2 regions of the Exiguobacterium sp. BMC-KP genome follow, and region 2 is predicted to be linked to the other one. Evidence: a T-box and tRNA genes for the amino acid it is inferred to sense, from the RefSeq annotation. Region 2 holds a T-box; the other holds one or more tRNA genes.

Region 1 (3,421 bases), on a different contig from region 2:
CAATTGATGCAAGATGCTGAAGAGCTCGTGTATGACATCCAAGAACGCTACCCGGAATTACCTGTATTCATTTTCGGTCATAGCTTTGGTTCCTTGATTGCTCGCCGGATTGGTCAAACACTCGGTCATTCGGTCGCGGGTGTCATCGCTAGCGGTCCTCCGACTAGTACTGGGTTACTCGGTAATATCAGTGAAAAGCTCGTCGAGCGTCAGATCAACCAGATGTCAGCGACCCACCCAGCTGAGCGATTTGGACAACTCGTTTTCGGACGCTATAATTTACGTTTCTTCCCGGCACTTTCTAAAAATGCCTGGTTATCTTCGGATCCGCAATCCGTCATGCGTTATGATGCTGATCCGTTGTCCGGTCAAACGGTTACACTCGGCTTCTTCTATGAGCTACTGCAAGCAACGAAACTCGTCAATGCGCTTGCCTCCATCTATCAACACCCACGTCATTTACCTCTTCTGCTGATTGCAGGTGGCGATGACGCGGTGGCGTTTGACGGCAAAGGGATTCATCACTTGTTTGACATGTATAACCGTGTCCGCGTTGATGCTGTACAGCTGACGATTTATCGTGGATTGCGTCACGAGCTCTTCCATGAGTTCGAACGAATTCGTGTTTTTGCCGATATCGCGAGCTGGTTGAATAAACAAGTCAATCCAGCAACCGCGCGATCGTCTTCCCGTTCTTCTTAAGACCTAACGACCGATACAAAAAAGGCAGTGGATCCTAACGATCCGCCGCCTTTTTCCATCTCTATTATTTACCTCATTGAATCCAAGTCAATGAAGAAATCATTGCTTCGATTTCCTCGATCTCAAGCGTCTCGCGTTCTGCAGAGTACGTCAACAGAACTAACCGTTCCCCGTCCGAGTAAGCATAGATCCGTAAGAAGATATCTTCTTCTTTTCCATCTACTGCGAGCAACGCTTCTTTTGTTGAATTGCGACGAACTTCAAGTGCTCCCGTCAGTTCAATTCCGAACTCTTCAACCAACAGGTTGATTTCTTGTTCTGCTGCTTCATACGGTGTCAGCTCTTCAGAATCTGATTCATAAATGGATAACTGTAGCGTACCCATTGCATTTTCATCCGTCGAATAAAAACTGACGTACGTTTCTTCTTCTTGATATTCAAATACCTTTGGATATTCTAACGTGATCCAATGATCGACTGTGTACTGTTTCATTTAAATTCCTCCATTCGTTGTATCTTTTCAAAGTGGATACCCGTCACAGCCATACACTCGAATTGTCGAGCGAGCTGAGCAGAGACGAACATGCGCTGTGTGCGTTCATCTCGCATCAGGTGGTGCGGACATATCGAATCGTTGATCCGTCGCTCTGTCAAAAAATAGACACGTCGTCTCGGGATCGGACGGAAGACATCCGTCGTATGTAGATATTCGATTCGACTGACAGATAAGAGATTGAGAAGATAGTACGGAACCACTCCGTCTTTCGTCTCAAGATGTACCTTGAGACACTGTACAGAAAAAGGCGCGTATGCTTCAATGACACGTTGCATACGTTCCGAGACGAGCGGCAGATCGAATGTGTTTGGAAGGACATCCGGTAACAAATCCGCATCTTGATTGATGGAAAAAGCAAGTACACCTACGTTATGGAACCACTCTCCTATCAATAAGCGATGACGATCGAATTGATGGTGGCAAATCGCCTTCCATCCTTTTCCCATCGTCTGTTCGCTCCAAACTCGAACTTCATTCACCAGACACTCTCTCCTCTACCCAACATTACCCATATTACAAATCAAGATTACCAGTGGAAACGATTAACTAGTATTATTGTACACTGAAATTTAAAAGAAATTGCTTTTTTTCATAAAAGTTATGGAAATGACCTCTTTGCTATGCTACTATATTTCATGTAGCCAATACGCGGGTGTAGTTTAATGGTAAAACCTCAGCCTTCCAAGCTGATGACGAGAGTTCGATTCTCTTCACCCGCTCCAATTATGACATAACATAGGTCTAGGACCATTTCCCTCTAGAGGGCAGGCGACTCGCGACGTGCGAGTCGTCTTTTTTATTTGTTCTGCTGATGATTCCAGCGAATTTATGGGTATACAACGATATAGATAGAGATTCGTAAAGGAGGATTCGTATGATTCAGATGAAAATGCCCGGCGTAACGATTTATCAAAGTACACTCATGAAAACGACATCAACATTGATCGAGACGCCTGATTGTCTGATCGTCGTCGACCCTGGCTGGTTACCCGATGAGATTGCAACGATTCGTCGAGACGTCGAAATTGTGCGTCGTGAACGACCATTATACATCGTCTATACGCATGCTCATTTTGATCATATTTTAGGTGCCTATGCCTTTACGGATGCCATCGTCATCGCTTCTAAACCGTTCATCGATGTCGACCGACAGGAAGCACTCCAAGCCGTTCAAGACTTCAACGATGAATTTTACATCGACTCTCCCGTTCTCTTTCCAGACGTGACGCATGTCATCCATGAATCGGAGACGACGTTGACAATCGGTCAAACGAAACTGATTTTCTTCTTGACGCCCGGTCATGAAGCGACCCATCTTTCCTTCATCGTCATGCCACTCCACTTATTAGTCTGTGGTGATTACGCTTCCGACGTTGAAATCCCCTTGATTGAACATGATTCCGCTGAGTATTTGACGACGCTCGAGTTACTCGAATCGTTCATTTACGAATATGAAGTCAAACTGTTGATCCCCGGACACGGTCATATTTGTGACGTCCGAACGGAGATGATTGAACGACTTCATCAAAGCTATGATTATATTCTTGCACTCCGTGCCGGAAAAGAATCCGACTGGGCTCCTTCTTGGCAAACAACCTCTTTCATGAAACGCCTGCACGAAAAAAATAAGCGACAAGTCAAACGAGAACAGGAAGAACGATTAGCCCGACGCCATTATGATTAACTTCTCTCAAACGAAAAGACTCGGTCGCTAAATATAGACGACCGAGTCTTTGTGATTATCCAAGTAATGTGACGAGTAACGCTTTTTGTGCATGAAGACGATTCTCAGCCTGATCAAAGATGACAGACTGTTTGCCATCGATGACATCTGCCGTGACTTCTTCTCCCCGATGTGCGGGCAGGCAATGCAGGAAGATAGCTGCGTCATTTGCTTGATCCATGATCTGTGCGTTGACCTGATATCCTTCAAATGCTTGAAGACGCATCGTCGCCTCTTCTTCTTGTCCCATGCTCGCGAAGACATCCGTATACACGATGTCAGCACCACTCGCTGCTTCTTCAGGACTCGTTAAGACGACAATGTTCCCTCCTGTCTCCTTTGCGATGACCTGTGCCTCATGAACGACTTGTGGATCGGGAGCATAGGCCGCCGGTGTACAGATCCGGATTTCCATACCACTGAGTGCTCCACCAATCATC
Region 2 (3,421 bases):
AGAGCTGTCGGATACTCGACAAGGTTCGTGACTTCTTCAAGTAATGTAGCATCGATTGGTACTTCGAATTGTTCACGTGCCGCGAGTGCTTTAATTTGTTCTTCAATTAACTGGCGACGTTCTTCGTAACTAACAATGACGTGTTCGCCAGCAAGTGCTTCGACATAGGCATTTGGACGCAAGATCGTGATATCTTGTCCGAGGAAACGATGTCCACGTGACGTCCGACCTGTTTCGACAGATGCAACTTCAAACGGGATGACTTGATCATCAAGCAAAGCGATCAACCAACGAATCGGACGCATATAACGCAATGATTGTGTACTCCAACGCATGTTTTTCGGGAATGTCATTGCTTCAACGACTTGTTTTAAGCCAGGAAGCAGATCTGCTGTCGCTTGTCCGACTTCCTTACGCGTCGCATATAGGTACTCGACTCCTTTTTCTTCACCAAGGAAGAGATCATCCGTCGTTAATCCTTTACCGCGCGCAAATCCTTCTGCTGCTTTCGTCCAGTTCCCTGCTTCGTCCATCGCGATGCGTTTTGCTGGTCCTTTTAATGTTTCTTCGAGGTCACTCTGACGCGCTGCGAGACCCTTGACGTAAACTGCTAGACGGCGTGGCGTCGAGAATGATTCGACGCTTGCAAACTCAATCCGTGCTTCTTCGAGGAAACGCGTCACGCGCTCCTTAAGTTGTGTTTCCGATTGAAGGACGAATCGAGCCGGCATCTCTTCTAAACCGATTTCAAGTAATAATTCATGCATGTGACTCACCTGCTTTCGACTTGATCAATGGGAAGCCAAGACGTTCCCGTTCTTCGATGAAACTTTGCGCACAACGGCGCGACATGTTCCGAACACGATGAATGAATCCTGTTCGTTCCGTGACAGAGATCGCTCCTTTTGCATCGAGGAGGTTAAAGGTATGTGAACACTTCAAGATGTAATCATATGCCGGGAAAACGAGGTTCTCATCCAAAGCACGATTTGCTTCTTTTTCGTATTGATCGAACAACGTAAAGAGCAATGCGACATCTGATGTTTCAAACGTATACTTCGAGTGTTCAAATTCTGGTTGATAGAAGATGTCACCGTATTTGAAGCCATCTGTCCAAACGAGATCAAACACGCTTTCGACATCTTGAATGTACGAAGCGAGACGCTCGATTCCGTAAGTGATTTCTACTGCGATCGGATTACACTCGATTCCTCCGACTTGTTGGAAGTACGTGAACTGCGTGATTTCCATTCCGTTCAGCCATACTTCCCAACCGAGACCAGCAGCACCAAACGTCGGGTTCTCCCAGTTATCTTCTACGAAACGAATATCGTGTTCGAGTGGGTTGATGCCGAGTAATTCGAGACTTTGTAAGTATAATTCCTGAATGTTATCAGGCGATGGTTTCATGATGACTTGGAACTGATGGTGTTGGTATAGACGGTTTGGATTTTCTCCGTAACGACCATCTGCTGGACGACGTGATGGTTCTGTATAACAGACGTTCCATGGTTCTGGTCCGAGACTCCGTAAGAACGTCATCGGATTCATCGTACCGGCTCCTTTTTCTACGTCGTATGCTTGCATCGTCAAGCAGCCTTGTTCTGCCCAAAATTTTTGTAATGTCAAGATCATGTCTTGTACTGTCATCTTCACGACTTTCACCTCCGAAATGATTAGGGAACGCAAAAAACGCCCCTATGTACAACAATCGTTGCACATAGGGACGAGACAAGCCCGCGGTTCCACCCTACTTGCATGCATCGCATGCCACTCTTTTTGACAAAGAACACTCCGAAACGCCGTTCGCGCCCCTCTCACTTCCAGCTCACACCACCCTGGAATCGCTTAATTGAGAAAAAGACGGTACTCCTTTTCGTCATCGTGTTCATTTAGTTGCTTCTTCCGCATTCATTCTACCGAACCCGCTTGTTGCTGTCAATCGTTGCCGAAATCAATCAACTGGTCGAGAACGCGTTTTGACCGCAGACGCAACCCGCTGTAGCGTTCCATATAAGCATCCATGATTTGACGCAACAAACGCTTCGTTTCCGGCTTTACCGTCACGGTACCGATCCGTGAAAAATCGTAAACGGAAAATACGTACAACATCTTCGCGACCGCTTCCGTCATGAAGACAGCATGTTCATCCTCGTGGCGATGACGACGACATAACAGACCTCCATGGTGCAGCGAAAAAGCAAATGGTGCTTCTGTACTTCCGCAAATCGTACATCCATTCAAGTGCGGTGCAATCCCTAAGTGGCGCAATAGACGTAACTCGATGATGAAGGAGACAACGTCTGGATCGAGTCCGTCATCCATCGCCTCAAGTCCTTCAACGAATAAATCATACAGCGCCGGTTGTGGCACCCGTTCATCAAGCGCCTTATCCGCAAGCTCAAGCAAATACATCGCATATGCCATCAAGACAACATCTTGCCGGATATGCGCATGGCTCGTGATGACATCTGCCGATTTCAACTGACCGAGACCACGTGACCGTGGATAGATATAGACGGCTCGGACGAAAGGTTGGCTCGCCGCGTTAAAACGACTCCCAGGTTTCTTCGCTCCTCGCGCCATGACGGCGAGCTTGCCGAATTCACGTGTCAGTAGCGTGACGATCTTATTCGATTCACCATATACGACCGTTCGTAATACAAGCCCTTCCGCCTTATCAATCATCGCTTAATACTCGTCATCGCGGAAGCCAAGTTCACGCAATTGACCTGCCTTGTTCCGCCAATCCTTTTGGACTTTGACCCACAAGTTCAAGTAGACTTTCGTCCCGAGTAACATCTCGATGTCCGTTCGTGCTTCAGAACCGATTTCTTTTAGAAGTGCGCCACGCTTTCCGATGATGATTCCTTTTTGAGAATCCCGCTCAATTAAGATCGTCGCATGAACATCAACCATGTTCCCGTTCTCGCGCGTCTTGATTTGATCAATCGCAACTGCAATCGAGTGTGGTACTTCGTCGCGTGTCTTTTGCAAGACTTTCTCGCGGATCATTTCCGAGATGATGAAGCGTTCCGGGTGATCGGTGACTTGATCCGCAGGATAATACATCGGTCCTTCTGGTAGAATCTTCGCGATTTCTTCAAGCAATGGTTCAACATTATTGCCTTGAAGCGCAGAGATCGGAACGACTGCCGCAAACTCGAGTTCATTTTTGTATGACTCGATGATTGGCGGAATATCATTCGGATGAATCAAGTCGACCTTATTCATGACGAGAATGATTGGTGTATCGAGTTCCTTCAATTTTTCAATGATGAAGTCGTCACCTTTTCCTTTTGGTTCCGTCACGTTGACCATGAATAAAATCGCATCGACTTCACGCAAAGCGTTCGTCGCGACCTTCATCATGAAATCGCCGAGTTTATGTTTTGGTTTGTGAATCCCTGGTGTATCGATG

The links. A T-box is a leader RNA that pairs with one kind of tRNA and senses whether it is charged. The one in region 2 lies ahead of glyQ (glycine--tRNA ligase subunit alpha), so its partner is inferred to be a tRNA-Gly.
Region 1: it encodes a tRNA-Gly, which carries the amino acid that the T-box ahead of glyQ (glycine--tRNA ligase subunit alpha) is inferred to sense. The anticodon was not compared.

Annotation. Positions count from the first base shown of each region.
Region 1 covers NZ_LGIW01000013.1:86,932-90,352, forward strand. The annotation lists gene ADM98_RS03270 (alpha/beta fold hydrolase) at 1-702, shown strand, start outside; gene ADM98_RS03275 (hypothetical protein) at 776-1,195, opposite strand; gene ADM98_RS03280 (imm11 family protein) at 1,192-1,737, opposite strand; tRNA gene ADM98_RS03285 (tRNA-Gly) at 1,907-1,980, shown strand; gene ADM98_RS03290 (MBL fold metallo-hydrolase) at 2,133-2,942, shown strand; gene argF (ornithine carbamoyltransferase) at 2,998-3,421, opposite strand, start outside.
Region 2 covers NZ_LGIW01000015.1:169,055-172,475, reverse strand. The annotation lists gene glyS (glycine--tRNA ligase subunit beta) at 1-767, opposite strand, end outside; gene glyQ (glycine--tRNA ligase subunit alpha) at 760-1,650, opposite strand; T-box leader at 1,720-1,892, opposite strand; gene recO (DNA repair protein RecO) at 1,939-2,688, opposite strand; gene era (GTPase Era) at 2,692-3,421, opposite strand, start outside.